DNA from 4 places in the Martelella sp. FOR1707 genome. Region 2 is predicted to be linked to each of the others. Evidence: riboswitches for the same ligand, from Rfam matches in the RefSeq annotation. Region 2 holds a riboswitch; each other region holds the start of a gene.
What was found. Region 2 has a riboswitch for thiamine pyrophosphate ahead of V6765_RS08780 (ABC transporter permease). Riboswitches for the same ligand answer to the same signal wherever they lie in the genome.
Positions count from the first base shown of each region.

Region 1: it holds a riboswitch for thiamine pyrophosphate, as region 2 does, so the genes downstream of both, thiB (thiamine ABC transporter substrate binding subunit) here and V6765_RS08780 (ABC transporter permease) in region 2, are expected to answer to the same signal.
Region 3: it holds a riboswitch for thiamine pyrophosphate, as region 2 does, so the genes downstream of both, thiC (phosphomethylpyrimidine synthase ThiC) here and V6765_RS08780 (ABC transporter permease) in region 2, are expected to answer to the same signal.
Region 4: it holds a riboswitch for thiamine pyrophosphate, as region 2 does, so the genes downstream of both, thiM (hydroxyethylthiazole kinase) here and V6765_RS08780 (ABC transporter permease) in region 2, are expected to answer to the same signal.

Region 1 is NZ_JBAKFP010000005.1:304,168-312,010, forward strand. Features, by position in the region: gene mdoH (glucans biosynthesis glucosyltransferase MdoH) at 1-1,419, opposite strand, end outside; gene V6765_RS15690 (hypothetical protein) at 1,494-1,670, opposite strand; gene V6765_RS15695 (glucan biosynthesis protein) at 1,654-3,273, opposite strand; gene V6765_RS15700 (FKBP-type peptidyl-prolyl cis-trans isomerase) at 3,647-4,084, opposite strand; TPP riboswitch at 4,313-4,411, shown strand; gene thiB (thiamine ABC transporter substrate binding subunit) at 4,448-5,458, shown strand; gene thiP (thiamine/thiamine pyrophosphate ABC transporter permease) at 5,834-7,450, shown strand; gene V6765_RS15715 (thiamine ABC transporter ATP-binding protein) at 7,465-7,843, shown strand, end outside.
Region 2 is NZ_JBAKFP010000003.1:181,722-189,564, forward strand. Features, by position in the region: gene V6765_RS08770 (lysine-2,3-aminomutase-like protein) at 1-960, shown strand, start outside; gene V6765_RS08775 (sugar porter family MFS transporter) at 1,062-2,390, opposite strand; TPP riboswitch at 2,605-2,706, shown strand; gene V6765_RS08780 (ABC transporter permease) at 2,815-3,528, shown strand; gene V6765_RS08785 (ABC transporter substrate-binding protein) at 3,559-4,503, shown strand; gene V6765_RS08790 (hypothetical protein) at 4,656-4,859, shown strand; gene V6765_RS08795 (hypothetical protein) at 5,022-5,612, shown strand; gene V6765_RS08800 (MFS transporter) at 5,670-6,920, opposite strand; gene V6765_RS08805 (tetratricopeptide repeat protein) at 7,157-7,762, opposite strand; gene ykgO (type B 50S ribosomal protein L36) at 7,819-7,843, opposite strand, start outside.
Region 3 is NZ_JBAKFP010000008.1:235,052-242,894, reverse strand. Features, by position in the region: partial or broken gene V6765_RS21105 (hypothetical protein) at 1-103, shown strand, start outside; tRNA gene V6765_RS21100 (tRNA-Ile) at 121-196, opposite strand; gene V6765_RS21095 (SIMPL domain-containing protein) at 358-1,086, shown strand; gene thiC (phosphomethylpyrimidine synthase ThiC) at 1,443-3,245, opposite strand; TPP riboswitch at 3,343-3,477, opposite strand; gene V6765_RS21085 (autotransporter domain-containing protein) at 3,594-7,322, opposite strand; gene V6765_RS21080 (DeoR/GlpR family DNA-binding transcription regulator) at 7,514-7,843, shown strand, end outside.
Region 4 is NZ_JBAKFP010000002.1:797,334-805,176, reverse strand. Features, by position in the region: gene V6765_RS07760 (TonB-dependent hemoglobin/transferrin/lactoferrin family receptor) at 1-121, opposite strand, end outside; gene V6765_RS07755 (dual specificity protein phosphatase family protein) at 369-935, shown strand; gene V6765_RS07750 (LysR family transcriptional regulator) at 945-1,829, opposite strand; gene V6765_RS07745 (CoA-acylating methylmalonate-semialdehyde dehydrogenase) at 2,226-3,722, shown strand; TPP riboswitch at 3,777-3,871, shown strand; gene thiM (hydroxyethylthiazole kinase) at 3,914-4,708, shown strand; gene thiE (thiamine phosphate synthase) at 4,699-5,337, shown strand; gene thiD (bifunctional hydroxymethylpyrimidine kinase/phosphomethylpyrimidine kinase) at 5,334-6,149, shown strand; gene V6765_RS07725 (c-type cytochrome) at 6,261-6,704, shown strand; gene V6765_RS07720 (c-type cytochrome) at 6,851-7,711, shown strand; gene V6765_RS07715 (N-acetyltransferase family protein) at 7,713-7,843, opposite strand, start outside.

The DNA of each region.
Region 1 (7,843 bases), on a different contig from region 2:
GCCGAAGATAACCTGCATCACCGAGCGGCTCTGGTACATCAGCGTGATTGGCGCAAGCAGCGAAGACCAGATGATCTCGACCAGCGTGGAGAGGAACACCCGGAAAAATCCGCCGAAACGGCGGGCCTCGCCGGAAAGCCCGGCGCGCAACGCGATCAGCAGTTTCGGCCCGATCAGAAGCCCGCCGACGCCCACCAGCAGCGTCACCGCAAGCGCCGTCTCGGCGCGCGGAAAGATCGCCGGCAGATAGGGGCTTGGAAAATAGTCGATCGCGGGCGCAAACAGGGGCGCGACAATCGAGGCGGCAATGAACGCCATCCACAGCGGCGAGCTGATATAGGCCATCACGCCCTGCAGAAAGGTGAAGCGGTTCCAGCCATGCAGGCCGGGCGCGGTCACAAGGCGGATATGCTGGAGATTGCCTTGGCACCAGCGGCGGTCGCGCTTGGCATAGTCGATCGCGTTCTGCGGCCCTTCCTCGTAAGAGCCCTCAAGATCGGGGTCGACCCGCACGATCCAGCCTCGACGCCTGAGGAGCGCCGCCTCGACATAGTCATGGCTCAGGATATGTCCGCCAAAGGGCGGCGCGCCGGAAAGCGCCGGCAGCCCGCAGCTTTCGGCAAAGGCGTTTGTGCGCACCATGGCGTTGTGGCCCCAGAACGGGCCTTCCTCGCCCTGGATACGGGCAAGGCCGCGGGTGAACATCGGCGAAAACAGGCCGGCGGAAAACTGCAGCGCACGAGCGAACCAGGTCTTCGACGCGATGATCTTGGGCAGCGTTTGCAAGAGGCCAAGCCGCGGATCGGCTTCCATCCGGCGCAGCATTTCCACGATCGTCTCGCCTTCCATCAGGCTGTCGGCGTCGAGGATCAGCATATAGGGGTAGCGCGCGCCGTGGCGGCGGACGAAATCGCCGATATTGCCGGCTTTCTTGCCGCTATTGTCGGTGCGGCGGCGATAATATGCGTCGATCCCGCGCGGCATGTCGGCGTGAAGGGTGAGGAACCACGCCTCCTCCTGCGCAATCACCTCGGGATCGCGGCTGTCGGAGAGGATGGCGATGTCGAAAAGCCCGGCATAGGGCGTTTGCGCCAGCGAATGCGCCATGGCGGCGGCCGACGAGAACGTCGCGCGCGGGTCTTCATTGTAGACCGGAATCAGGATGGCGGTCTTTGCCGCCTGGCCGCTTTCGGCAAGCGAGGCGCGCGGCGGCGTCTTGAACCTGCGGCCGATAAGGCCGCCGATGCCGAGTGCAGCGCCCCAGGCGATCCAAGCGGCGGTCGCAGCGCACAGCGCGATCCGCACGAAGTCGACCCAGTCGGCGCCGTCGGCGAAGAAAACGTCCATCGCGATGCGAGACGCCGCAATCGCGATGATTGCGGCGAATACGATCGAAAAGGTCCGTCTGAAGGCCAGCATCGGTTATCCCTTTGGTCCTTGCGGGCCTCACCGTTGAAAACGGAAGGCCGCCCGGAAAAGTTACCTTCCGGTTCCTAGAGCCGTGCCGAGCGCGGACGCTGCCACACGAGAACCGGCGACAGGATCGTCGCGATCACGCCGCGGCGGCGCGGGCGCTCCAAAAGCTGCTCGGGCATGGGAAGCGGCGCGGACGCCGGAAGAAACCGGCTGAATTCCATGTTCTGATCCGACCCGTCAATTTGGTTGGTCATCGCCTTTTCTCCACTGATATAACCAGATTTCACTCACGTCGCGGCTGCCGTCCGTCAGCGCCCCGACAATTTCCACCGGCGCGTCGCCGGCGGGCTTGATATCGATTGCCAGACGCCAGACGCCCTGGCCTCTGATCGCCGAGACCGTGGAATGCACGACCTCGCCATTGGTAATGTGCAGGCGCTCCTGCAGTTCCGAGCCGGGCGCCATGTCATCCAGCGGGCCGCCGGCAAAATCGACCACGAGCTTGCGCACGTCGTCATCGTCATTGGCTACGCCCGATACGCCGCCTTCGCCACTGCGGATATCGACAACGCGGGCAAGCCGGGCCTGGTCTTCCTCGATCGCGCCCCAGGTCAGCCGGTAGCCGAACTCGGCCGATCCGCCTTTCTTGGCGGGCGCTTCCGGCTGCCAGAAGCAGACGATATTGTCGTTGACTTCCTTGTCGGTCGGGATCTCGACCAGCGAAATCGTGCCCTTGCCCCAGTTTCCGGCCGGCTCCACCAGAAGCGACGGCCGCCGCTCGTAATGGGCCTCGGCGTCCTGATAATCCTCGAACCCGCGATGGCGCTGGTAGAGGCCGAACGCCCGCGGATTGGTCTCGCCAAAGAACGAATTGGCGAGCGTCTTGGCATTCTGCAGATTGCGCCAAAGCTCGGTGCCGTCGGCACGCACGATCTTGAGACCCTCGCTGTCGTGGACCCGCTCCCGATAATCATCAAAGGCATGATGGTTGGCGGGACCGAACAGGAACATGGAAGTCATAGGGGCAACGCCGAGACGCTCGATATCGTTCCGGAAAAAGAGTCGCGCGGTGACATCCATGCGCGTATTCTTGCCCGGCGTGATCACGAAACGGTAGGCGCCGGTCACGCTCGGACCATCAAGCGCCGCAAAAACGGTGATCTTGTCCTTCTCCGTGCCCGGCCGCATGATGTAGAAGGCGGAAAAGCGCGGAAACTCCTCGCCCTGGCTGGTCGCGGTATTGATCGCAAGGCCGCGCGCCGAAAGGCCATAGAGATTGTTCTGGCCGAGCGCGCGGAAATAGGACGAGCCCAGGAACGAGATCAGCTCGTCGGAAACTTCCGGGCGGTTCAGCGGATAGTTGATCCGGAAGCCCGCGACCCCCGGCAGCTTGACGCCATGAAACTGCTCGACGTCGAGCGGCGCGCGGTAGATGAAGTCATCGCCGGTGAACTCGAGTTTCTGCGCAACGCCGTCGGCGACCTCGTAGATATCGACCGGCGTCTTGAACAGCCAGCCGAGCGCGAAGGCCTGAAGCTGAAAATCGGACTGGTCGCGCCAGATCGCCTTGTTGGGATCGTAGCGGATCGCGCGGTAATCATCATATTGAAGGTCCCGGAACGGTTCGGGGACCTCCTGGGAGGGCTCCTCGTAAGCCTCCCCGGCCTTGGCCTTCATCTGTTCGGTAAGCGTGTCGAAATTGAACGCGTCAGGAGGCGGCGCTGACGCCTCGACCGTTGCATTGGCTTCCGGCATCTTTCCCGGCTCGACCGCCTGCTGCGCGAAGGCCTTGCCGCCCACCCCCGAAAGAGCGAGCACGCCGACCGCGGTCTGGGCCAGAAAGGTTCGTCTCTTCATGCGTAAATCCCGTTGGCTTTAAATGGATAGATAAAATGAAATGGTGCAGAGCAGCATACTCATTCCCTTCGCCCGCCGGAAGCGCGCAGGCGCGGTTGCGCGAACGCCCGTCCCCAGACGGGCGCGGACGAGTCACAAACGAGGCAGGCCCGTTTCGGTTCCATCGCTGAAGAAGAATATTTTCGATCGATAAAATAGACGTTCCGGGAATCCGGCATGGGGATGGCTCATCAAAAAGGGCTGACACACACATTTGCGTACCAGCCCATTATTAGCAAAGCCATTCAGCCAAAGAATGGCAAAATCATGGCAATGTGCCACCTTCGCGCCGCAATATTTTCACATAGTTCGAAAACGGCGCGGAAGGCCCTGATCAGGCGGCCTTCACGATCTCGACCAGTTCGACGGCAAAATTCAAATCCTGGCCCGCGAGCGGATGATTGGCGTCGACGGTGACTTCCTGTTCCTCGACCTTGGTCACGATCAGCGGCACGGTCTGGCCGTCGGGCGTGCGCGCCTGAAGCTGCATGCCGGGGGCAACTTCCACTTCCTGCGGCATGGCGGAGCGCGGCACGACCTGCACCTTCTGCGGGTCATGGGGGCCATAGGCTTCGCTGGAATCGACCTTCACGTCGCGGCTGTCGCCAACATTCATGCCGGCGATCTCGCGGTCGAGGCCGGGAATGATCTGGCCGGCGCCGACGGTGAATTCCAGCGGCTGGCGGCCTTCGGAACTGTCGAAGGTCGAACCGTCATTGAGAGTTCCGGTGTAGTGAATACGAACGGTATCGCCCGCTTTTGCTTCTGTCATCTCGTGTGCTCCTTCCTTGAAACACTGCACGCTGGCCGAGATCGGCCGCGCCGTTTTCGGTTTTCCAGAGTGCTTTCGCCCCTGAAGGATGAGCCGACACGCTTTATTTCGCATGACGACCGACTTTTCGTCCGGCACGCCGGACACGCCCTCTACCTAGTGCTTCCGGGCCGTTTTTTCAAATCGTGCGCCTCTTGAAATGCCGGGACCGCCGCGATAGGTGTTTGGTCAGCTCTAACGGGGTGCGATTTTCGCTGAGAGGCCTGCGGCCAACCCGAAGAACCTGATCCGGCTAGCACCGGCGGAGGGATTAGACGCGCAGGACGCCGTTTTCCCCTTCAGTACCGAACACAAGGAGGCGTCATGACCTATCGCACGACCATCGCCATTCTCGCGCTTGCGGCCCTTCCGGCGCTGCCGGCAGGCGCTCAGGAGAACAAGGTCCTCACCGTCTATACCTATGAAAGCTTCGATGCCGAATGGGGACCCGGGCCGTTGGTGAAGGAAGCCTTCGAGAAGACCTGCGGCTGCACGCTGAAATTCGTCAGCGTCGAGGACGGCGTTGCGCTCCTCAACCGGCTGAAGCTCGAAGGCCAATCGAGCCCGGCCGATATCGTTCTGGGCCTCGACAACAATCTTGTGCACGAGGCGAAGGAAACCGGCTTCTTCGCAAAATCCGGCGTCTCGACCGAGGCGGCCGATATCCCCGGCGGCTTTTCCGACGATATCTTCGTGCCGTTCGATTACGGCTGGTTCGACATCGTCTACGATACCGAAAGCATCGACAACCCGCCGACAACGCTCGACGAACTGGTGAACGGCCCCGCCGACCAGAAACTGGTGATCGAGGACCCGCGCACCTCGACGCCGGGCCTCGGCATGCTGTTGTGGATGAAATCGGTCTATGGCGATGACGCTGCCGCCCAATGGGAAAAACTCTCCGACCGGATTCTGACGGTCGCGCCGGGCTGGTCGGAGGCTTACGGCCTGTTCACCAGCGGCGAGGCGCCAATGGTGCTGTCCTACACCACATCGCCGGCCTATCACGAGATCGAGGAGGGGAGCGGCCGCTACAAGGCGATCGATTTCCAGGACGGGCTCTACATCCAGATCGAGGTCGCCGGCATGACGACGATGGCCGATGATCCCGACCTTGCAAGGTCCTTCCTCGAATTCATCCTGACCCCCGGCTTCCAGGACGCGATCCCGACCCATAACTGGATGATGCCGGCGGCCGCGACCAGCGAACCGCTGCCCGCCGCCTTCGAAAACGCCGTCAAACCGCAAAAGACCCTGCAATTTGCCCCCGGCGTCGTCGCCGAAAACCGCCAGAAATGGATCGACGAATGGCTGAACGCCATGAGCGCGCGGTGAGAGCGATAGGTCCGGCGGTGAGGCGCGAGCGCGAGGCTACCTCGCCTCCGGCGCAGTGCGGCGAACCGCGCCGCATAGCCCCCCAATCTTCTCGCCCCGGAGGGGAGAGATGTCGCGACAGCGACAGTGAGGGGGGAGTCTTTCCCCGCAAACGCCCTCACGATCTGATACGCCGCGCCACCCTCACTGCCCCTCTCGGGGCATCTCTCCCGCCAGCGGGAGAGAATACTGGAAGCAAGACGCGCGGCACATACGCAATAGACCCGCTCCCTGAAAGGCGAGGTGGCCGACGGGTCCAGCACAAGGCTGCAGATTCATTCTCCACGCGCTGCCGGGCTCATCCGCCCGCCTGCGCCTGAGCGAGAGGGCCGCGCCATGCTGATGTCCTCCTCCGAACGCCGCCGCAGCTATGGCTACGGCATCGCAGCCCTCGCCGGCGTCATCGGCTTTATCGCGATCGCCATTATAGCGCTTTCCGGGTTCGGGCGGCTGCAGGCTTCGGTGGCGGTGTTCGAGGAGCCCTATGTCTGGCGCATCCTGCGCTTCACGCTCTGGCAGGCCACGCTGTCGACGCTGATTTCGGTGGCGCTGGCCATTCCGGTTGCGCTGGCGCTGGCGCGGCGTCCGCATTTTCCGGGCCGGCTGTGGATCGTGCGGCTGATGGCGGTGCCGCTCGGCCTGCCGGTGTTGATCGGCGCGCTGGGGCTGATCGGTATCTGGGGCCGGCAGGGGATATTCAACGATCTGCTGACGCTGGCCGGTTTCGGTCGCCCGCTCCAGATCTACGGTCTGCAGGGCATTCTGCTGGCCCATGTCTATTTCAACCTGCCGCTCGCCGCCCGCCTGTTTCTGGCGGGGCTGGAGCGGGTGCCGCAGGAATATTTCAAATCGGCGGCGATGCTCGCCATGCCCGGCCGCGCGGTGTTCCGCTTTGTCGAATGGCCGGTGATCGCGCCGCTGATCGCCGGCGTCGCCGGGCTGATCTTCATGCTGTGCGCCACCTCGTTCACGCTGGTGCTCATTCTCGGCGGCGGACCGGCGGCGACCACGATCGAGGTCGCGATCTATCAGGCGCTGCGCTTCGATTTCAATCCCGCCCGCGCCGTCGCCCTTGCAGGCATGCAGATCGCGCTGACCGGCCTGGTGCTGATCGCGCTCGCCTTTCTGCCCAAGGCCGACGATCCCGGCACAAGTGCCGACACCGCCATCGCCCGCCCGGATGGCGCTGGCCGGCTGAAGGCGCTGGCCGACGCCACCATCATCGCGCTGTTCACGGTTGCCCTCGCGCTCCCGCTCGCCATGATCGTCATCAAGGGCGTGGAGGCCGACCTCATCAAGCTGCTCGGCGAAAGGATTTTTCTGCGGGCGACGGCGACCAGCCTTTCGATTGCGCTTGGTGCGGCACTGCTCTCGCTTCTCGTGGCGCTCGCCTTCATTGCCGCGACAGGCGCGGTGGCAGCGGCAAAACGTCCGAGCGCCGTCGAGAAGGGTTTCAGCGCGACGATGGCTGCGATGGGATCTCTGGTGCTGCTGGTGCCGCCGATCGTGCTGGGCACCGGTTGGTTTCTGCTGCTCCGCCCCTTCGGGCTGACCGATGCGGCCGCGCCGCTGGTGGTCGCCGGCATCAACGCGCTGATGGCGCTGCCCTTCGTGCTGCGGGTGCTGCAGCCGGCGATCGCGGTTCACAGGGCGCGCACCGCGCGGCTTGCGGCAAGTCTCGGCCTTTCTGGTCTCTCTCGGCTGCGCATTGTCGACTGGCCAGGGCTGAAACGGCCGCTTCTGACGGCGCTCTCCTTCGCCATGGCGCTGTCGCTCGGCGATCTCGGCGCGGTGGCGCTGTTTGGCGGCGATGACCTGACCACGCTGCCCTGGCTGCTCTACAGCCGGCTCGGCAGCTATCGCACGGCGGATGCCAACGGGCTGGCGCTGATCCTCGGCGCGATCTGCCTTATCCTGATGGTCGCCGGCACGCGCCGGCAGGCCGCGCGATGAAAGGGAAAGCGACCATGCCCGTCGATATCACGCTTGACGATGTTGCCCTCAAACTCGGCGACAAGGATTTCCGCTTCGATGGCCAGATCGAGGGCGCAAAGGTGAGCGCGGTGACCGGCCGCTCCGGCTCCGGCAAGACGACGCTGCTGAACCTGATCGCGGGCTTCGAAAAGCCCGACAGCGGCGACATCCTGATTGCCGGCGAGCGGATGAACGGGCTGCACGTCTCCGATCGCCCGGTGACGGTGGTGTTTCAGGAAAACAACCTGTTCGCCCATCTCGATATCTTCACCAATGTCGGCCTCGGCCTGGACCCGGCGCTGAAGCTCGATGAGGCCGGACGGGAGGAAGTGTGCGACGCGTTGAAACGGGTCGGGCTCGAAGGCTATGACG
Region 2 (7,843 bases):
GCCGAGGATTTCCGCATCCGCATTCCGGCCCATATCCTGTCGGCGATCGACACGGTGGCCGCCGATGATCCGCTGGCGCGCCAGTTCGTGCCGGATCGCCGCGAGCTTGAAGCCTATGACGGCGAGATGGAGGACCCGATCGGCGATGGCGCTTTCGAGCGGGCAAAGGGCGTTACCCACCGCTATCCCGACCGGGTGCTCTTGAAGCCGACCCATGCCTGCCAGGTCTATTGCCGCTTCTGCTTCCGCCGCGAGACCGTGGGCGAGCCGGAGGCCGCGCTTGACCGGGACGAGCTTGCCGCAGCGCTCGACTATATCCGCGCGCATAGCGAAATCTGGGAGGTGATCCTGTCGGGCGGCGATCCGCTGGTGCTGTCCGACCGCCGGCTTTCCGCGCTGATGAAGGCGCTTGGCGAAGTCGAGCATGTGGCCGTGATCCGCATCCACACCCGCGCCCCGCTGGTCACGCCCGAGCGCATCACCGACGGCCTTGTCGCGGCGCTGAAGCAGGCCCGCAAGACGGTCAATATCGTCATCCACGTCAATCATCCGCGCGAGCTGACCGAGGCGGTGCGCAGCGGGCTCGCCCGGCTTGCCGATGGCGGCATTCCGCTGTTTGCCCAGACCGTGCTCTTGAAGGGCATCAACGACGATGCCGAAACGCTGGCGACCCTGTTCAGGACGCTCCTCGCCAACAGGGTCAAGCCGTATTACCTCCACCATCTCGACATGGCCAAGGGCGTCGCCCATTTCGCCGTGCCGATCGCGCGCGGACAGGCACTGATGCGGGCGTTGCAGGGCGCGATCTCCGGGCTTTGCCTGCCGACCTATGTGCTCGATATTCCGGGCGGAGCCGGCAAGGCGCCGATCGGCCCTTGCTATCTGGAGCAAACCGGAGAGACGGAATACGAGGTCACGGATTACCGGGGCGGAAAACATTCCTATTCCGACTGGCGGTAAGCGCCAGTCTGGCCCTGCCGGTGCGTCATCTCCGCTGCGCCTCGCCCTCAGCGAAGGCCAGGGCGAGGATCGCTTCGTTTGGAGGGGCGGCGCTGCCGGCCTCACGCGCCGATAGTGCGCGCCTCGATTTCCTCCAGCGTAATGCCCTTGGTCTCGGGTGCCGCAGCGATCGCGTAGACGATGCCGACGATGCAGAAGAAGGTGAAAATCGCGAAGGTCCCGACGATGCCGATGCCCGCCAGCAGATCCGGAAACACAAGCGCCACCAGGAAGTTGAAGAACCAGTTGGCGACGGAGGCGAGCGCCATGCCGCGCGACCTGAGCCGCAGCGGAAACAGCTCCGCCATATAGAGCCAGGGCAACGGGCCGAGACTGACGGCGAAGAAGGCGATGAAGGTGAAAATGCCGATCATGGCAAGATAGGGGGTTGCCGCGACATCCATCATCGTCGCCACGGTCACCAGCGCCATCGACGCCGCGGTTCCGATGAAGCCGAGGATCAAGAGCTTGCGCCGGCCCATGCTCTCCACCAGATACATCGCGACGACGGTCAGCGCGACATTGACGACGCCGATGCCGACGGTCGCCAGAAGATCGGTCGTGGTGCCGGAAAAGCCGGCATTCTTGAAGATTTCCGGGGCGTAATAGATGATCGCGTTGATGCCGGAAAGCTGCTGCAGCACGAACACGATCATGGCGAAGCTCGTCACCGGCAGGATCCCGCGCTTCAGGAACGTGCTCCAGGCAGGCGTCGCCTCCTCGTCCTTGGCACTCTCCTTGATCTCGGCGATGATCTCGTCGACCTCGGCGGGCGAGGATTCCGGCTGCAGCTTCGCGATGATGTCACGCGCCTTGTCGGCATTGGCGTTGAGCGTCAGCCAGCGCGGCGTTTCCGGCGACAGCAGGATGCCGATCAGCGCCACGATCGACGGGAACACGCCGACGCCGATCATCCAGCGCCAGTCGCCCGAACCGCCAAAGGCCGCGTCCGACATGTAGGACACCATGATGCCGATGGTGATCATCAACTGGAAGGCCGAGACGATGGTGCCGCGAATGCGCGCCGGCGCGACTTCCGCCAGAAACATCGGCGCGGTCATCGCCGAAGCGCCGATGCCGACGCCGATCAGAAGGCGGGCAAGTGTCAGAACATACTGGTTGAAGGCAAGCGCGGAAATCAGCGAGCCGACCAGAAAGATCAACGCGCCCAGGATCAGCATCGGCTTACGCCCGTAGCGATCGGTGGTGACCATGGCAAGCACGGTGCCCGCCACCGCGCCGAGCGGCACGGCCGAGGTGATGACGCCCTCCATGAAGGCCGAAACCGTGAAATCCTGCTTGATGAACGGCAGAGCGCCGGAAATCACGCCCTGGTCGAAACCGAAGAGCATGCCGAACAGCGCTGCCACAATGACGATGGCGATGAGCATGGGTTTTCCTCCGCTTGGACGGCAGCTGCCGCCTTCCCCTCTTATGACCCCGTTTCTGAACCGTCGCTGAAAACCGCAAACGGCCTTATACCAAAAGTTGAAAGTCGAAACGGCATCCGTTGTCAAATCCTTTTGGACCTTGGCGTTTATATTAGCGGCGTTCCCGACTTCGCCGCCGAGCCTCTTGACCGGCGCGCCGCCGCGCGGCATAGAAGACGCATCCGAGGGGTGTGTCCGTGACACTGAGATGGCCGATGGCCGAACCCTTGAACCTGATCCGGGTTATGCCGGCGTAGGAACGGAGTTTGGTCTTGAGCGACACGCCCAGAAAATCAGCCTCTATTGACGCCTTCGCTGCCCGGTTTAGCCGGGGAGAGCGGGAGTGAAGCGTACCCTTTCGGCGGCACTCACCTTTTTCGCGATCATGTCCGGGCTTCTTGTGCTCTGGCAGTCGATCATCGTCTTCGGCGAGTTGCCGCGCTATATCCTGCCGCCGCCGCTTGCGGTACTGGCAAAATTCCAGACCGCCCACGCGATGCTGCTTGAAGAGGCGCTGGTAACGCTCAGGGAAATCCTGGCGGGCTTTGCCATGGGCGCGGTCTTCGGCGCGATGGCGGCGATTTTCATTGCCGCCTTTCCCCGCATCGGACGGTTCATCTGGCCTGTTCTGGTGGTGCTGCAATCTTTCCCCGTGTTTGTGATCGCGCCGATGCTGGTGCTCTGGTTCGGCTTCGGCATCGCCTCCAAGGTGGTGATGACGACCATCATCGTTTTCTTCCCCGTCGCCTCCAGCTTCGCTGACGGGCTGCGCCGCACCGATCCGGAGGTCGTGGCCGCGGCGAAGCTCGATGGCGCGGATCATTTCGAAATGCTGCGCCATATCCGCCTGCCGCTGGCCCTGCCGCATCTGTTTTCCGGCCTCAGGATCGCGGCCCCGCTCGCGCCGCTCGGCGCGGTCGTCGGCGAGTGGGTGGGGTCTGCCGGAGGGCTCGGCTTTCTCATGGTCCAGGCCAATGCCCGCATGCAGAGCGACACCGTGTTCGCCGCCATGCTGATCCTGGCACTCGAGGCCGTGCTGTTTCGAAAGGCGGTGGATCTCGCCGCTCCCTTCTTCACCCGCTGGTCGCATGAGGATTGAGCGACCGGTTCAGATAAACAGGAGAATGACATGCTGAAGAAACTCGCATTCGCCGCCGCTCTTGCCCTGGCTCCCGGGCTGGCGAGCGCCGCCGACAAACTCGATGTGATCCTTGAATGGTATGTGAACCCCGACCACGGGCCGCTGGTGGTAGCCCAGGAGAACGGCTACTTCGCCGACCAAGGTCTCGATGTGGAACTGCTGCCGCCGTCCGACCCGTCCATGGTGCCGCGCATGGTGGCGACCGGCAAGGTCGATATCGGCATTCACTACCAGCCCAATCTCTATCTCGACCACGAGGCCGGCATCGATATCGTCCGCTTCGGCACGCTGGTCTCGACCCCACTCAACACGCTGACGGTGTTGAAAGACGGGCCGATCAAATCCGTCGCCGATCTGAAGGGCAAGAAGATCGGCTTCTCGGTGGCAGGCATCGAGGACGCTGTGGTGGCCACGATGCTGGAAAACGCGGGCCTTTCCAGGGACGACATCACCCTGATCAACGTCAATTTCGCGCTGACCCAGTCGCTGCTGTCCGGACAGGTCGATGCCACCATCGGCTCGTTCCGCAATATCGAACTGCCGCAGATGCGGATCGCCGGCCACGAAGGCAAGGCGTTCTTTCCGGAAGAGCATGGCGTGCCGGTCTATGACGAGCTGATCTACGTGACCCGCAGCGAGATGCTTGATGATGACCGCCTGCCGCGCTTCCTCGAAGCTGTCGAAAAGGCGACGGTCTTCATCGTCAACCATCCGGAGGAAGCATGGGAGAGCTTTGCCAAGGCCTATCCCGATCTCGACGATGAGCTGAACCGCCAGGCCTTCGCCGAATCCGTCGTCCGCTTCGCCAAGCGTCCCGCGGCCTCCGATGCCGCACGCTACAAGCGTTTCGGCGCGTTCATGGCGGAAAATGGACTGATCTCTGAAGCGCCGCCGGTCGACGCGATTTCAGTGTCGCTATCGCAGGAAAAGTAGATCGGCCTCAAATCGCCACAAAAGCACATTATAAAGAATTGAAAGAGGCGGCGCGCATGCCGCCTCGCTGTTTCGGTCTTTTGTGACGACAATTGCGGCGATACCGCCATCCAAAGACCGATCTCTATTCCTTCACGACAGGAGATCGGATCATGAAACTTGCCGGCCTTGTGCTGGTGGTGGTCGGGCTTGCGGGCCTCACCATCCGCATCTTGCTTTATCAATATCCCGACGTTGCGGGCACCATCGAGGGCAGCCTTCTGAGCCCGCTCTCCCACCTCGTCCTGGCCGCCGGCGCCGCACTACTCGCGGTGCATCTGCTCTACCGCGTGCTGCGCCACGTCATGCATTTCTGACGGCTGCAAGCGGTCGGCATGGGTCCGCGCGGCGCGTGTGGGCCTGCAGCCTCAAGGGCATTTCACGCTTCCCCGTTGGATACCCTATTGCATTGAAATCATGCTGTATTTTCCCTAGATAGGCGAGCGCATACCCGAATCCATGACCTACAGAGAAATTGCATGCACCTGAAATACCTTCCCCTCGTCATCCTTCTGTCTGCCTCCTCCGCAATGGCGCAGGACTGGGCCGATCCGGACCATCCGGAAATCGACTACTCCGGCGTCTACGGTCAGCTCGCCTCCGAAAACGGATATAAGGAAATGATCGGCTGGTGGTCGTATGGCGACGAGGGCAAGGCCTATGACGACATCAATATGCTGATGGTCGCATCCAATGCGTATCAGCTGATGAGGGAACACAAACACTGGACGCTTTCCGGCGAGTGCCTCGACGGCACGCTCATCGTCGCGCTCGACTATGATGTTTCGAGTGAACCGGGCGCCTTCGCGATCGCCGATGACGGCTTTATCGACGTCAACTACACGGTCGACAGCGATCGCCACTATGAGGAAGGCTGGGTCAACGCCATGGAGGGCACGCGCGCCGCCCTCTACGATGACGATGCCTATACCATCCTGAAGGATTTCGCCGAAAGCGGTGAAGTGGTCTTCGAAGTCACCGGCGCTGACGGCAAGGCCAATGAACTCGCCTTCGACCTTGCCGGATCGGAAGAGGTTCTGCCCCGGCTGTTTGCCGCTTGCGGCCGATAGAGCGTTCCGGACCGAGGCCTGGCGGTTGCGCGAAACGGCGTTGGCGGCGGGTCGTGTTCACTCGCCTTCGCTTTCAGCCTGTTCAGCAGCCCAGGCGCTGGCAGCTTCGACGGCAACCGGCGTCGCGGTTGGCGTAACGCCGAGATAGCTTTCGGTCTGGCTGGCAGGAATAGCGGGCCGCTGTGTCATTCGATAGAGCGCGTAAAGCGCGATTCCAGCGAATGTCACGCTGAGAACGAGCCAGAAGCTGAACGGTCCGGCCCGTTCCATCGCCCAGCCGGTGGCAAGCGGGCCGATAATGGCGCCGAGCCCGAACGTGAAGACCAGACCGCCCGACGCAGCCGGCATATCTTCAGGCGCAAGGTAATCATTGGTGTAGGCCAGGAAGAGCGCGTAAAGAGGCGTCGTCATTCCACCCGCGACGAAGGCGGAGGCCATCAGCGGCCATAATCCGCCGCCCGCCAACCAACCGCAAAGGCACGCCGCAGCAGCAACGACCGACGCTCCGAAGATCAATGTGCGCCGATCAACACGATCCGAAATCCAGCCAATCGGATACTGCAGCGCGAGAGCGCCCGCAAACAGCATTGCCACGAACAGCGATATCTGGTCCGCCGTCATGCCGATCAGCGCGCCGAAGACGGCGCCCATGCCCGACTGCGTCGCATAGGCGCTTCCAAGAAAGAATATGCCGACTGTGCCAAGCGGCGATTGGCGATAGAGCTCACGCAAGGGCATCGGTCGCGTGACCTCCGTCCGCGGCGCTCGCCCAACGGTTAGAAGCACGGGCGCAAATGAGATCGAGACGAGGATCGAAGCCCCGATGAAAAGCACGGAGGTTCGCGCGTCGCCAAGCGTCAACAGCCCCTGCGCGCCGATAATGCCGAGCGTCTGTGCAATCATGTAGGCCGACAGCACCTTGCCGCGCGTCTCGTTGGTCGAGGCATCGTTGAGCCAGCTTTCCGCCGTAACGTAGATGCCCGACATGCAGAAGCCAACGAGGATGCGCAGCAAGGTCCACGCCCACGGCTCAACGATCAGGGGAAAGGTGATGAGCCCGGCCGACATGAAGCTGCCAAGCGCTGCGAAGACCCGCACATGCCCGACATTGCGGATCAATGACGGCGTATAGCGGGCGCCCGAAAGAAAGCCGACAAAATAGCCGGATGTCACGACCGCGAGCGCCGTCGCAGAAAAACCCTCCAAACCGCCCCTCAGGCCGATGAGGGTGAATTGCATGCCGTTGCCGAGCATGATCAGGACAATGCCGACCAGCAGGGCCCAGATACCTGACAAGACTGTGACCATCGACGCCCCTCAAGCCGACCCGCCATTGGTGTTCGGCATCAGCTTATTGTGAACATTTGCCGGGTTGCAGGGTGTCTCATTTGCGCACAGAAACTGACTGAAACGCGCGCGCGCTAAAATCTGCAACGGTTTCCGAAGCGAGGCGTTCAAGGCGATATGTCGGAATATCCGATCCAGGGGCTCGCGCAAGCCACCATGCGATCAACGCACGACGATGACGGCGATAAAACCGACACCTAAATCCGCTTGCCCGCCCGCTCGTTCAGCGTGCTTTCGACAAAGGCCGCGACATCGCGGTCGGCGGGATAGAATTCGAGATAGCGCCGCCAGACCGCGACTGCGGCCTCCTGCCGCCCGGTCCTGTCGAGAATGGTCGCCATCAGACCGAGCGCGCCGAAATCGCGCGGCTCCAAGGACAGCGATGTGCGGATATCGTCCATGGCGCGTTCGAGATCGCCATGGGTGTAATGGAGCACGGCGCGCTTGCGGTAGGGGGCTGCCTCGTCCGGCCTCAGCGCGATCGCCTCCGACAGGAAATCGAGCGCGGCGGCGGTGCGGCCGTTATTCTCCGAATCATCCGACCATTCGATCAGCAGGGAAACCGTGGGGCTTGGCGAGCGATCGAGATATTCGTCGATCTGGCGGGCGAGATCCGCCGCCTGCCGGGCATCGCTTGTGCGTTTCAGCCGATCATAAAGCCTGTCCAGCGGATCGGCCTCGACAACCACGTCGGGCATTTCTGAAACCTGATCCTCCGCGGCATTGCCCTGCGCAAGCGCCGGCAGCGGGCCGGCAATGGCCAGGGCGGCGAGGATCAGAATGGCGGACACAAAAAAGCGCATGACGGGAATGGTATCCCGTCATGGCGAAAATTCAAACAGATAATGCGCTTAATATCTCAGCCCTGACGGGCCTTGAAGCGC
Region 3 (7,843 bases), on a different contig from region 2:
CGCCCGATTTGGAAGGCGAAGAGGTCTCCAAGGCATCGCCGCAAGCGGCGAATCGAAAAACCGACTTTTGTCGCAAAGTCGGCGTTTCCGTGTCGGACGATAAACTGTACAATTCAGAAATGGTGGGCCTGGAGGGACTCGAACCCCCAACCAAGCGGTTATGAGCCGCCGGCTCTAACCATTGAGCTACAGGCCCCCTGTCCGAAGCCGAGATGGGCTGGAACGGGCCGCGCTGGCAATGGCTCCTTGCGCGGACCCTCCGACTACTCCAAATTCATGGGCATCGCAAGTTCCCGCCGCATTGGCTTCACAATTGCCGGCCAAGAGGAAGGGACATCATTTCAAGGAGGGATATCCATGGCCAAATTACCCGTTCGTCTCGCTGCCGCAGGCCTGCTTTTCGCGCTCCCGCTTGCCGGCACGGCAGCCCTAGCGGATAGCGCCGCGCCGCCGGCCGTCATCAATGTTTCCGCCGATGGCGATGCCACGCTGGTGCCCGACATGGCCACCGTCTCGCTTTCGGTCGTCAGCCAGGCTGATGACACGGCGACCGCGCTTTCGGACAATTCGGCCGCGATGCAAAAGGTCATCGACGCCCTCAAGCAGAACGGCATCGCCGACAAAGACGTCCAGACCAGCAATTTCTCGGTGAGCCCGCGCTATCAGCAGGTCAAGGCCGATGACGGAACGATGACCAGCGAGATCGTCGGCTACGAGGTCCAGAACGGCCTCAATGTCCGGGTGCGCGATCTTTCGAAGCTCTCTGCCGTGCTCGATCAGGCAGTCAAGCTCGGTGTCAACTCCGGCGGCGGGATATCGTTCTCCAACAGCGATCCTTCCGCCGCGGAGGACGAGGCCCGGCGCGAGGCTGTCGCCAACGCGCTGGCCAAGGCCGAAACGCTGGCCGAGGCCGCCGGGGTCACGCTCGGCAAGGTGATGTCGATCTCCGAGCAGAGCTCGATGCCGCAGCCAATGATGATGCGCGCCGACGTGATGATGGCAAAAGCCGAGGGCGCCCCGCCGATCGCGGCCGGCGAAAACACCTACAACATCACCGTCAACATGACGCTGGCGATCGAGCAGTAAAGCCGGTTCCTCTTGAGGCCGCCCGCCCCCAGGGCTGGAAAGAACCCGTCGCTTCGTCGCGAGCGACGGCAATTTCCGGTCCGGGGGCGGGCCGCTCTCCGGAACCCAGCGTCCGATCCTGTGGCGGTGGGATTTCCCTCTGCCGCCGCCGGCGCTCAACCGGCCGACGGGGCGGAAAAATCTCGCAATCGCCTCCTCCTTTTTCGGAGCTCGTCATGCGCCGCTTATAAGATGCACCACTTCAGCCGCCATGCCGCCGGCGGGCTCTCGCCTTCGTCGCAAGGCTGTGGGCGGCCGCCCAGACGCCCGGCGGCGGCTCGGCCCTGAGCGGGGCGAGGCCGATCACCAGGGCCGGCTCATTTCACATCCTCCAGGGGCATATAAAGCGCGCCCCCCTCGCGGAATTTTTCGGCCATCGCCGCCATGCCCTCTTTCTGGGCCTCCGCCCTGATGTCATGGCTTATGCGCATCGAGCAGAATTTCGGCCCGCACATGGAGCAGAAATGCGCCACCTTGTGCGCCTCCTTCGGCAAGGTTTCGTCGTGCATCGATCGCGCGGTCTCGGGATCGAGCGCGAGGTTGAACTGGTCTTCCCAGCGAAACTCGAACCGCGCGCGGCTGAGGGCGTCATCGCGAATCCGCGCCGCCGGATGGCCCTTGGCGAGATCGGCGGCATGGGCGGCGATCTTGTAGGTGATCACGCCGACCTTGACGTCGTCGCGGTCGGGCAGGCCGAGATGCTCCTTGGGCGTTACGTAGCAAAGCATTGCCGTGCCGAACCAGCCGATCATCGCCGCGCCTATGCCGGAGGTGATGTGGTCATAGCCGGGCGCGATGTCCGTGGTCAGCGGGCCGAGCGTGTAGAATGGCGCTTCGCCGCACACCGCGAGCTGTTTGTTCATATTGGCCTTGATCTTGTGCATCGGAACATGGCCCGGGCCTTCGATCATCACCTGGCAGTCCCTGGCCCAGGCGATCTGCGTGAGCTCGCCGAGTGTCTCCAGTTCGGCGAACTGCGCCGCGTCATTCGCATCGGCGATCGAACCGGGCCGGAGGCCGTCGCCGAGCGAGAAGGAAACGTCATAGGCCCGGCAGATATCGCAGATTTCCTCGAAATGGTCGTATAGAAAGCTCTCCTTGTGATGGTGCAGGCACCACTTCGCCATGATCGAGCCGCCGCGCGAGACGATGCCGGTGACACGGTTCACCGTCATCGGGATCATGTGCAGCCGCACGCCGGCATGGATGGTGAAATAGTCCACACCCTGCTCGGCCTGCTCGATCAGCGTGTCGCGGAACACCTCCCAGGAAAGGTCCTCGGCAATGCCGCCCACCTTTTCCAGGGCCTGATAGAGCGGAACCGTACCGATCGGCACCGGCGCATTGCGGATGATCCAGTCGCGGATATTGTGGATGTTGCGACCCGTGGACAGGTCCATCACCGTGTCGGCGCCCCAGCGGATCGCCCAGACCATCTTTTCCACTTCCTCAGCCATCGAGGAGGTGACGGCCGAGTTGCCAATATTGGCGTTGATCTTGACCAGAAAATTGCGGCCGATCGCCATCGGCTCGGCTTCCGGGTGATTGATGTTCGACGGGATGATTGCCCGGCCGCGCGCCACCTCGTCGCGCACGAATTCCGGGGTGATGAAATCGGGAATCTCGGCGCCGAAGGCTTCGCCATCACGGGCCAAATCCTGTTTTGCCGCCGCGCGGCCAAGATTTTCACGGATGGCGACGAATTCCATTTCGGGCGTCACGATCCCGGCGCGGGCATAGGCCAACTGGGTCACGGCGCGGCTATCTCTTGCGCGCAGCGGCTTGTGGCGCACAGGAAATTCCGGCGTCAGACGCGCGCCTGCGGCAAAGCCGTTGTCTTCGGGCTTCACATGACGCCCTGCATAGCGCTCGGTGTCATTGCGCGCGGCGATCCAGGTCTCGCGCAGACGCGGCAGGCCACGCTCAATGGCGATTTCGACGTCTGGATCCGTATAGGGTCCGGAACTGTCGTAGACGGTCACGGGCGGCTCGTCGGCCGTTGGATGCAGGTCGATCGCGCGCATGGGCACGCGAATATCGGGATTGAGAACGCCAGCCTGCCAGACTCGGCGCGAGGCCGGCAACGGCCCGGTGGTGACGGTTGGGGAAAGGTCTTTCATCGGTCGGAGCCTCCAGTGCTCGATGCGTTGGAGACCCAGTTCGCCGTAATGAATGGAGAGGGGCTGCGTGAAAATACGCCAGGGCAACTCAGCCGTGACCGCAGCAGATGCACCATCCCTACGCCAGTGTGAACTGGATCAGGTTCATCGGGTCACTGCGCTGCGCGTCGCCATAAAGGCAGACGGGCGATCAGTATCTCAGCCCCTTGTCGGGACCCCCCGGGTGAATGCGCAAAGACTGCATTCCGTCCCGCGGTTTGTCAACTGAAAGACTGGCGGCTGCACCATTGCAACAGTCTTGCCTCAGCCGGGCGGGAATGACCCCGCCCGGCTGGTCGTGTTTTCAGATCAGAACTTCACCTGGAGCCTTGCGTTGACGCCGTTGTAGCTGACGTCGTCGCCGAACTGGCCCTGGTAGGACACGCCGATCGTGGTGTTGGCCGACAGGTCGAAATCGAGGCCGGCCTCGACCACGGCGGCATCCTCGGCAACGGCGACGCCGGTGATGGCGAACGGCGTCGAGCCCGCAAACGCTTGCGTGACGGACGGCGTGATATCGCCGAAGGCGTGACGCCAGCCGATCATCCCGCTTGCCTTCGCCCGCGTCTGGCCGAGCATGAAGTCGGACGAGACGCGCAAACCCACGGTGGTGAAGGTCGTGTCGGAGCTGCCGCTTGCGCCGCTCAATGCCTCCGCGCCGCCGCTTTCGCCATAGCCATCCGTATCCAGATTGACATAGGCGAGGTTGGCGAACGGCTCCAGCTGAACGTCGGAGAGATCGAACTGATAGCCGAGTTCGCCGAAGGCCTGGAAGGTGCCGGCGTCATAGCTGCTGTCGAGCGCATTCGTAAGGCCCGGGATGTACACCGAACGGCTGGTGTCGATCTGGTGCCACGTATAGGCGAGACCCGAACGGAAGCCGAGGCCGCCCCATTGCGAACCGGCATAAAGGCCGAGCGAGTAGTTGTCGCTGGAACCCGACGACGCGCGGTCGTCAACGTCGAAGCTCGAATGGCTGTAGCCGGCGAGCGCGCCGACGCGCCAGGTTTCGGCAAACGGGATGTCGACGCCGACAAGCAGGCCACCCGTCGCGCTGTCGAGGCCGGCGGCATTGGCGTTGCCGTCGAACTTGTTCCACGCTCCGAAGGCGCTGCCCCAGGCGGCGATGCCGTCTGCCTGATCGGGAGCGACGAGGTTCGCTCCGTCCGGCCCATAGGCCAGAACCGGCGCCGACGATGCGCCGACCGTGCCGAAGGCTGCCCGCAGGCGATCGGCCTCCGCGCCGCGGACGATGCCGCTTTCCTCGATCAGCGCGGATTTGACCGATGCATGGATCTCGCCGGAAAGCTGATCGAAGCCGTTGCGGATGAAATCGGGATCGTCCGGCAGCATGACGATCGCGTCATAGAGCGCGTTTCCTGCGGTAAAGCCGATCGACTCCACGCTTGCCGCCACGGCCGCCTGATTGGCGGTTTGAGCCACCGATGCGAAATCGCGGTCGTTGCGCTGCAGCTTCAGGCCGATTTCGCTCGTGCCATAGATGAAGTCGGGCGTCAGGAACGCGAAGTCGGAGGTGACGCTTGCGAATTCGCCCTCGATCTGGCCGGCTGACAGCACGGTGTAGGTCGAGCGCGGATCATAGACGCCGTCAAAGCCGATATGGGCGAGCGTTCCGTCCAGCGACGCCTTGCCGGTCACAGTCACCGCATCGCTGCGCCCGCTTTCCGGGTCGACTTCGACGGCGAAGATCGAGCCGCTGGCGAAGGCGAGGTCGCCGTCGATCGTGAGCGTGCCGATGGAATTGCCCGGCGACAGCGTGCCGCCCGCGGCAATCGAGACCAGCGATCCCGCGCCGGAGCCGATCGTGCCGGAACCGCCGAGAACAGCGCCGTCATTGACGGTCATGCTGCCGCCGAGCTTGCCGACGCCGTTTTCGTCGCCCACCAGCAGCTTGCCCTGGTTGACCAGCGTGGTGCCGGCAAAGCCGGAGCTGTCGGCCGTCAGGAGCAGGGTGCCCACGCCGCGCTTTTCAAACGTGCCGTCGCCGGAGAACGTCTTCAGAGCGGTCACCGGAACCGTCGGATGGGATACATCGATCCAGCCGCGGCCGTCGAACCGGATGGCCTTGTCGAGCGACGTGATCGGGCCGGTCCACTGAGCCCAGTCATCGTCGGGGCCCGCGGTGCGGATGCCGCCATTGTCGAGCGTGATCAGACCGTCGGTCGAGCCGAGTGCGGCGCTCTCGTCGATCGCCACGGTCTTGCCGGCGGTGACGACGATATCGCGAAAGCGCTCATGATCGTCCACGCACATCGCGCGGGCGCCCTGAAGCGACAGGTGCTGCGCATCGGCGCAGTCGAGCGCCAGCTTGAGGGGCGCGAAGGGATCGTTTTCGAAGTCGAGCCCGGTCTTCGCCGAAAGCGCGGCGCGCACGGCGGGATCGTTGAGGCCGAGCGTTGCGACAAGCTCGTCCCAGGCCGGGTTTTCCGGTTTGGTTTCGAAGGCAAGGTCCTCATCGACATACTTCATGAGGATATCGCCCCATTGCTCCCAGCTCATGTCGCTGATGCTGCCGATGCCCGGGAATTCGTCGCGATGCGCCTGGAAATAGTCATCGAGAACGTTGCGGAAGAATTCCGGATTGGAGGTGTCCGTCAGCTTGTCGAGATAGGCCTTGTAAACCGCCTGCTGTTCGGCGGGCACATAGAGGGCAAGCTCCTCCTGGAAGGCTTCCGGGTCGTGACGGTCATAGACCGCATTGGCGAGCAGGAAGCCGAGGCGGTCCTCGGTGACTTCCGGGGCCTGCGCATAGATCGGGCGGCCATCCTCATCGGAAAGCTGGCCGAGATAGACATCCGTGCGGTGGTTGTTGCGCGACAGCCGGAATTCATTCGCGCGCTCGGCGGAATCGCGCGTGTTGGCGTCGAAGGTCAGGCGGACCTTGCCGCTATCGTCGCCGATCTCCTCGACATTGGGGCCCTTCCAGCGGATTTCGTGGGCGAGCGGCTCATGATCGGAGAGCGCGTGACCCTCGTCCGTCGTGCTGATGTCCTGGTCGAGAACGCCGCCGACATAGCGATCGTCTTCGGCATCCGTCGGCTCCCACCATTTGGCATAGGGGCGCGAGGCAATGAAGTGATCGATCTGGGTGCGGCCCCAGGACGGCCATTTGAAGGCCTCGTCGTCTTCCTCGACGCTCGGCCACGTGGTGCTGCCGTCGGCCAGCTTGTGTGGCGCGAAGCGCTCGCGATCCTCGGGGTTCTGCAGGATCTGGTACTGCTTCTTCAGAAGGTTCATCGTGTAGGGCGTGTTGCCCGCCACGGGATAGGTCTCGTCGGTGAACAGGCCTTCCGGCATGGTGTCGGACTTGCGGTTGATATAGGCTTCGGCGGCGGCGTATTTTTCCGAGCCGATGGCGTGATTGCGCGCGACATATTGCAGCGCCCAGGCCTTGTGGTCCGCATTGCCGGTTTCCCGGGCGCGCTTCATCATGAATTCCTGCTGAACCACTTCCAGCAGACCGCGCTCGGAGATGTCACCCGCGTTGAAATCGCCGGTCATGATAATGGGGCTGGCCTTGCCTGCGGCCCAGTCGTTCAACTCATGGGCTTCGCGGTTACGATGGAGGAAGGCATCATCGCGATAGTCCAGATGCTCGGTCGCGATGATGGTCTGCGGGCGGCCGTTCTCGCCGCCGACAACCACGTGAACCGGCTCATCGGTATTGCTGTAATCGATGATGTCCTTGTCGCGCCAGGCAAGGCCGGTGTCGCCCTTCGAGTGGAGCGAATAGTCGCCGGCGCCGAGGTCGGCCATCTTCTTCTGGATGTCGACGCCGTAGCTGTTGCGGTATTCCTGGATGGTGATGAAGTCGTAATTGCCCGATGAAAGAAGGTCGGCGGCTTCGGGAATGAGCGTCGAAGCTCCCCAGGTGTTCAGGGAGATGATGCGCAGCGCATTGTCTTCGGCGGTCGCCGGAACCGCGCTGACGGCCAGCAGCGAAACGCCGCTCAAAAGGCCGAGCATCTTGCCTGAAATTTGCGCGCGGCTTCCCAGCCGCTGAATGATACCATTCATCGGGTATTCCTTTCGTAATCGGAACGCTATGAAATTTCGATTTGCGTCGTCAGGTTAGCATGTTTCGAAAGCGACATATAACCCCCGTATATGTCATATTTACAACATTTTTATAGATTCCTTGCGTACACGCCCTCGGTGTTTCAAAAAGGGGGCACAGAATCGGAAATGGTGCTGGAGGTGGTGTGGACGTGGAAAGCAACGGAGAAGAAAGAAAGAAGGAAAGCCGTCAGTCGTCGATACTGCGATTGATGGAGAAGAACTTCTATATCTCGGTTGAGGAGATTTCCGATTTCTTCACGGTAACCACGCAGACGGCCCGGCGCGACATTCTTGCGCTTGAAAAGGCGGGCCGCGTGCGCCGTCTTCATGGCGGCGCGGTTCTTGTCGGCCCGCTGGAGGAAACCGTCTACCGCCGACGTCGCGTCGACAATGCGGAGCAGAAGCAGCGCATCGGCGAGCTTGTCGCCGATCTTGTGCCCGATGGCGCGTCGATCTTCATCGATTCCGGCACCACCTGC
Region 4 (7,843 bases), on a different contig from region 2:
TTGTCGTCACGCTGACGGGGGAAAGCACGGTCGTCTGGGTGCTGTCCTGAGCCAAAGAGGCCGTGGCGCTGATAAGGGTGGCCAGAGCCGTGCACGATGCCAAAATCCGCGAAATACGCATCACCGAATCCTTCTTTTTCACTGAAGAACCTGGCTGGCTTGCGAACGGCATGGCGTACTGGCTGGCTGGGCATTTTCCGGCGGTCAGCCGGTGTTGGACTATCCGCTATAAAACATGAGTATAAGTGTCAAGATAAATTGCCCGGGTTTTGACACATTTGCACCGCCTGTGCCGGATATGCGTCATCACAGCTGTCGCGCGGGCGAAAACCCGGCTATAATGAGCCACGGGTAAAGAGGACTACCGGATGAACAAGAAGCGTCTCGCGCGCCGGGTTGCGGCCGCTGTCGGCATGCTGGTCCTGACCAGCGGCGTCTATCTTGGCGGCCTTCAGTTGAGCGGCAATTTTCACGAGGTCAAGGCGGGCGAGTTCTATCGCTCGGGGCAGCCCAGCGCGGACGCGCTTTCGCGTTATATCGACCGGCACGGCATCAGGACCGTTATCAACCTGCGCGGCGCGAGCCCCGGCCGGGCGTGGTATGACGACGAGATCAGGGTGAGCGCTGAGAAGGGCGTCGAACATATCGACTTTCCGATGTCCGATCGCACCATATTGTCGCCGGAGCGCAGCATGGAATTGCTGGCGCTGATGCGCGATGCGCCCAAACCGATCCTGATCCACTGCAAGGCCGGCGCAGACCGCACCGGGCTTGCCTCCGTGATGTATCTCCAGCAATTGGGCGGCATCGACGAGGAAACCGCCGAGTGGCAGCTTTCCCCGCTTTACGGCCACGTCGCCCTGCCCGGCATCGGCCCTTACGCCATGGACACGAGTTGGGAGGACTTCGAGAAAGTTCTCGGCCTCGATAGCTGAGGGCGTTCCCTACGGCGCGAAACGCGACCGCTCCTCTTTGAACCGACGCGCCAGAAACGCGCGGATGAGCGCGATTCTCGCAAGGCTGCCTGTATCGGGGTGCGAGAGAAGATGATAGGCCCTGCGAAAGCCGACGGACGGCAGGATGCGCTCCAGACCCTCGCAGTCGCGGGCCACGAAATCATGCAGGATGCCGATGCCAATTCCCGCCCTCACCGCCTCCATTTGCCCGGCAACGCCAGCGCAGCGGAATTGACGGCCGGCAAAGCGCGCAAGATGCCCCGCATAATTCAGCGACGAGGCATAGGCATAGTCTTCCACGCCTGTGACGACCACATGGTCGGCAAGCGCCTCCTCGCTTTCGGGCGTGCCGTGCCGGCGCAGATAGGACGAAGCGGCATAGACGCCGAGCGTGTAGTCGGTGAGCCTGGACACCACAAGCCGGCCTTCCGCCGGCGGATCGAGCGTGATTGCCAGATCCGCCTCGCGCTTCGACAGCGAGAATGTGCGCGGCAGCGGCACAAGCTCCACGATCAGGCCCGGATGCTCCTCCTGCAGGCGTCCGAGTTCGGCGGCCAGAAAATAGGTGCCGAGCCCGTCCGGCGCGCCGACCCGCACCGTGCCGGAAAGGCTGGCGCCGCGCGCCCTGGTATCCTCCGCAATGCCCAGAATTTCGGTTTCCACCCGCTCGGCCACCGCCAGAAGCCGCTCGCCGGCCTCCGTCAGCGTCGAGCCGGAGGGGCGGCGTTCGAACAGCGGTTCGCCAAGGGACTCTTCCAGCGCATTCAGCCGTCGGGCGACGGTGGCGTGATTGAGCCCGAGCGCCTGCGCCGCCGCCAGTATCTGCCCGCGCCGCGCCACCGCCAGAAAGACCCGCAGATGATCCCAATCCATTCGCCTGCCCTACAATTTTTGCACAATGGATTTTAGATTTATCCTGTTTCTTTGCAGAAATGAATAGGCGATAGTGCCGGCATACAGCATCGATCTTTCCCTGGAAGGCAAGGGAATTGAATATGGCCTTGCGGCTTGCTCCCAATACTCTCTCCCGCTGGCGGGAGAGATGCCCCGAAAGGGGCAGTGAGGGTGGCGCAGCGTATCCAATTGTGAGGCGTTCGCGGTGAAAACCTCCCCCCTCACTGCCCCTTTCGCGACATCTCTCCCCTCCGGGGTGAGAAGATTGGGGGGCCATGCGGAAAGGCCATGGACAACAGCCCTGCCCTCAAGCGGGGGATCGATGGCTCCAAAATTCAAAAAGCCTCATTGGCAGCAACACCGGAGGAATAACCCATGAAATCCATTCAGCATTTTGTCGGCGGCAAGCCGTTTGCGGGAACCAGCACCCGTACCGTGCCGACCTATAACCCCGCCACCGGCGAGCAAAGCGGCGAGCTTTCGCTGGCCAGCAACGCCGATGTGCGCGCCGCCGTCGAGGCCGCCAAGGCAGCTTTTCCGGACTGGGCGGCGACCACGCCGCTGCGCCGCGCCCGCATCCTGAACAAGTTCCTGTCGATCCTGGAAGACCGGATCGACGAGATGGCGAAAGTCATCACCGCCGAGCACGGCAAGGTCCATTCCGATGCGCTCGGCGAAATCCAGCGCGGCATGGAAGTGGTCGAGTTCGCGACCGGCGCCCCGCAGCTTCTCAAGAGCGAATACACCGAAAATGTCGGCACCGGCGTCGACAGCTATGCGATCCGCCAGCCGCTCGGCGTCGTCGCCGGCATCACGCCGTTCAACTTCCCGGCCATGGTGCCGATGTGGATGTTCCCGATCGCGCTGGCCGCCGGCAACTGCTTCGTGCTGAAGCCGTCCGAGCGCGACCCGTCCGCCTCGCTGCTGATTGCCGCATGGCTGAAGGAAGCGGGCCTGCCCGATGGCGTCTTCAACGTCGTCCAGGGCGACAAGGAAGCCGTGGACGCGCTGTTGAACGACCCGGATATCGAGGCCGTCTCCTTCGTCGGCTCGACCCCGATCGCGCGCTACATCTACACCACCGCGACAGCCAACGGCAAACGCTGCCAGGCGCTGGGCGGCGCCAAGAACCACATGATCGTGATGCCCGATGCCGACATGGACCAGGCCGCCGACGCCCTGATGGGCGCCGCCTTCGGCTCCGCCGGCGAGCGCTGCATGGCGATTTCGGTCGCCGTTCCCGTCGGCGACGAGACGGCGGACAAGCTTATCGACAAGCTGAAGCCCCGCATCGCCGCGCTGAAGGTCGGCCCCGGCACAGATCCGGAAGCCGATATGGGCCCGCTGGTGACGGCGGCCGCACTCGAGCGCGTGACCGGCTACATCAACTCGGGCGTGGAAGAAGGCGCCGAACTGGTGGTCGACGGTCGCGATCTCAAGCTGCAGGGCTATGAGAACGGCTATTTCGTCGGCGCGACCCTGTTCGACAAGGTTACCACCGACATGAAGATCTACAAGGAAGAGATTTTCGGCCCGGTTCTCTCCGTCGCCCGCGCCAAGAGCTATGATGAGGCCGCAGAGTGGATCAACGACCATGAATTCGGCAACGGCACGGCGATCTTCACCCGCGATGGCGATGCCGCCCGCGAATTCGCCCACAAGATCAAGGTCGGCATGGTCGGCGTCAACGTGCCGATCCCGGTTCCGATGGCGTTCCACTCCTTCGGCGGCTGGAAGGCCTCGCTCTTCGGCGACCACCACATGCATGGCCCGGAAGGTGTGCGCTTCTACACGCGCCTCAAGACCATCACCCAGCGCTGGCCCAAGGGCATCCGCGCCGGCGCCGAATTCTCGATGCCGACGATGAAGTAAATACCGTAGCGCCGCCCCTTACCGGGCGGCGTTTTTCTGCTATATAGCGGCCACTAAGAGCGACAGGGGCGCCCGTGAGAGCGGGCTGAGATGAACCCTTGGAACCTGATCCGGATCATGCCGGCGGAGGGAGTCACTCGGGTTTTCGCTTCGGCGCCCGAGTTCCTCCGCGACAAACAAGGAGGACGCCGATGGCCGATATCGCCCCCATACTTGAGAAAATGCGCGCGGACGCGCCGCTTACCCAATGCATCACCAATTACGTGGCGATGAATATCGCGGCCAATGTGCTGCTCGCCGCCGGCGCTTCCCCGGCAATGGTCCACGCCAAGGAAGAGGCCGGTGAATTCGCCGGCATCGCCTCCGCCGTCACCATCAATATCGGCACGCTATCCCCCGACTGGCTTGCTGGCATGAAGGCCGCGATCGAGACGGCCAACGGCAAGCAAACGCCGTGGGTATTTGATCCCGTCGCCCATTTCGCCACCGGCTTCCGCGCCAGGGCCGCGCGCGAAATCCTCGACCTCGGCCCCACCATCCTGCGCGGCAATGCCTCCGAAATCCTCGCCTTCTCCGGCGCCACCAGCGCCGGCAAGGGCGTCGATGCCGGCGACAGCGTTGCCGCCGCTGAAGAGACAGCGAAGGCGCTTGCCCGAGAGCGCAACATGGTGGTGGCGGTCACCGGCGAACGCGATTTCGTGACCGATGGAAGCCGCGTCGCCCGTATCGGCGGCGGCTCGGCGCTGATGCCGCGGGTGACGGCGCTCGGCTGCGCGCTGACGGCGCTTGTCGGCGGCTATGCCGGAGCACGGCGTGACGACGCCTTCGAGGCGACGGTCGCGGCGCTTGCCCATTACGCGGTGGCCGGCAGCCGCGCGCATCGAAAGGCGGAAGGCCCCGGCTCGTTCCAGGTCCATTTCCTCGATGCGCTTGCCGCCGTGACACCCGAAGCGCTTGACCTTGAAGCGGAGATTGAATGGCCATGAAATTCGACCTTTCCCTCTATCTCGTTCTCGACCCGGACCTTTGCGGCGACTATGGCATGGTCGCCACCACCAGGGATGCCATTGCCGGCGGCGCGACCATGGTTCAGCTCCGCATGAAGCACGCCTCGACCCGCGAACGCATCGATATGGGCCTCGCGCTGAAACAGGTCACGGCCGGAACGCCGTTCCGCCTGATCGTCAATGACGACGTCGAGGCCGCCATCGCGATCGATGCCGATGGCGTTCATGTCGGCCAGGAGGATGCGCATCCGCGTGAGGTGCGGGAAATGATCGGCGACGACAAGATTCTCGGCGTTTCCGTCAATGGCCTCGACGTGGCGCGCGCCTTTGATCCCGCCGGCATAGACTATATCGGCGCCGGGCCGGTGTTTGCCACCAGCACCAAGTCAGACCACGCGCTGCCCGTAGGCTTTGCCGGCCTTTCCGCGATGATCGACCTTTGCGGATTGCCCGCAGTTGCCATCGGCGGGTTGAAAGGGGAGCATGTGGCGGCCACATTCAAAAGCGGGGCCGACGGGATCGCCGTCGTTTCGGCCATTTGCGGCCAGCCCGACCCATATCAGGCGACGGCGGATCTTGCCGAAGCCATCCGGAAGGCGAAGCAATGATCGCAAACATCCTCTCGATCGCCGGGTCCGACCCCTCGGGCGGCGCCGGCATTCAGGCCGACCTCAAGACCTTTTCCGCGCTTGGCACCTATGGCATGGCGGCGATGACGGGCCTGACGGCGCAGAACACGCGCGGCGTCACCGGCGTGCACGAGGTTCCCTCGGCCTTCGTCGCCGAGCAGATCGCCGCGATCTTCGATGACGTGAAGGTCGACGCGATCAAGATCGGCATGGTGGTCAATGCCAATATCGCCGTCACCATCGCTGACAGCCTGCGCCACCATGTGGAGGTGCCGGTCGTGCTCGATCCCGTCATGGTCGCCAAGGGCGGCCACCGGTTGCTGCCGGAAGATGCAATCGAGGCGCTGAAGGAGCACCTTATACCGCTTGCCGCCGTGCTGACGCCAAACCTGCCCGAGGCCGCCGCCCTGCTCGACGCCGATACGGCCACCACCCGCGATCAGATGATCGAGCAGGCAACCGCGCTGAGAGGTCTCGGCGCGCAGGCAGTGCTTCTGAAGGGCGGCCATCTGGAGGGCGCGGAAAGCCCGGATCTGCTGGTCACCGCCAATGGCCATGAATGGCTGGAGGGCGCGCGCATCGATACCGCGAGCACCCACGGCACGGGCTGCACGCTTTCAAGCGCGATCGCGGCCGAGATCGGCAAGGGCGCGCCTCTTTCGGAGGCGGTCGCAAACGCCAAGCGTTATGTCTCCGGCGCGATTGCGGCGGCCGACAGCCTGCATGTCGGCTCCGGCCACGGGCCGACCCATCATTTCCATGCGCTTTGGGGCGAAGTCACCAAAACGTGATGCCGTCCACCCCGCAGTCAGCCGCCGTTCATCTTTTCTACGCTAATCCTGCCCCTAGCTTCCAAACAGAGGCTGCGTATACTGCTGCCTGAGCAACGAAGGAGGCTTTGGATGAAAAACGGATTTATGATCGCCGGCGCTGTCGCGCTCTGTCTCAGCGCAGGTTTTGCGGTTGCAGAGGATGGACCGCAAATGCTGCGCCAGGACGACATGAAGGCGATAGGCAAGGCCATGGGCCAGCTCGGCGCGATCGCCAAGGGCCAGAACGCCTATGACCCGGTCGTGGTCGAGGGCGCGCTCTCCGATATTTCCACCAACATCACCGATTTCACGACCCATTTCCCGCCTGATTCGAAAACCGGAAACGGCACCGAGGCGAGCCCGGCGATCTGGGAAAACATGGACGACTTCGAGGCCCATGCGCAAAAACTCGCCGATGACGCCGACGCTTTGCTAGCCGACCTGCCGGCCGATCAGGCCGCCGTGGGAGCTGCCATGAAGACGCTGGGCGCCAGCTGCGCGGCCTGCCACAAGCTCTATCGGGTCGACAAGTAAGGCCTTCTCATTGTCTTGGCGCGGTTCCGGGCGATTGAGCGGTTCTCCGCCCGCCCGGAACTGCTGTTTTCCTTTGAAATTCGGGAACAGGGAGACCCGGCGTGAAAAAGCTGACGATCATCGTACTGGCTATCGCCGCTCTGTTCATGGGGGCGGCTTTTGTGGTTGCCTTCACCCCGCCGAAACTCGATCCGGCGGAATATCAGGATCTACAGGCCGCAGATCCCCATAATGGCGCGAAAATGTTCTGGGCCGGCCAGTGCGCCGGCTGCCACGCCGCCCCGGGCGCGACCGGCGATGAGAAGCTGGTCCTTTCCGGCGGACACCCGATCGAAAGCGATTTCGGAACCTTCTATGCCCCCAACATCTCGCCCGACAAGCAAGAGGGCATCGGCGACTGGTCGCTCATGGACTTCGCCAACGCGGTGAAGAAAGGCGTCGGCCCGCATGGGGGCAACCTCTACCCCTCCCTGCCCTACACCTCCTATGTGCGGATGAAGGATCAGGACGTGAAGGACCTTCACGGCTACATCATGACGCTGCCGCCGAGCGACACGCCCAGCAAGCCGCATGATGTTGATTTCCCGTTCAATGTCCGGCTGGGGCTTTCATTCTGGAAGCAACTGTTCTTCAGGAACGAAGCGCGGGTGCAGCTCGCCAACGCCTCGCCCGAGATCATGCGCGGGCAGTATCTTGTTGAGGGGCCGGGCCATTGCGGCGAATGCCACACGCCGCGCAACGCGTTGGGCGGGCTCGAATATGACAAATGGCTCGCCGGCGGGCCGAACCCCGACGGCGAAGGGACGATCCCGGACATCACCCCGGGCTCAAAAAGCATCGGCAACTGGACGGCGGCGGAAATCGCGGACTATCTCGAAACCGGCTTTACGCCGGATTTCGACACGGTCGGCGGTTCGATGGTCGATGTGCAGCAGAACCTCTCGCATCTGCCGCGCTCCGACCTCGAAGCCATCGCCGCCTATCTGAAGGCCGTGCCCGCGCAGTAGCTCAATCGGCGAGCGTCTGCATATAGCGCATGCCGGTCACCGGGCGCGCGACGAAATCCATCTGCTGGTAGAACCGGTGGGCGCCGAAATTGCCGGTGGCGGCGCTGACCGACATGTAGGAGCAGCCGGCGG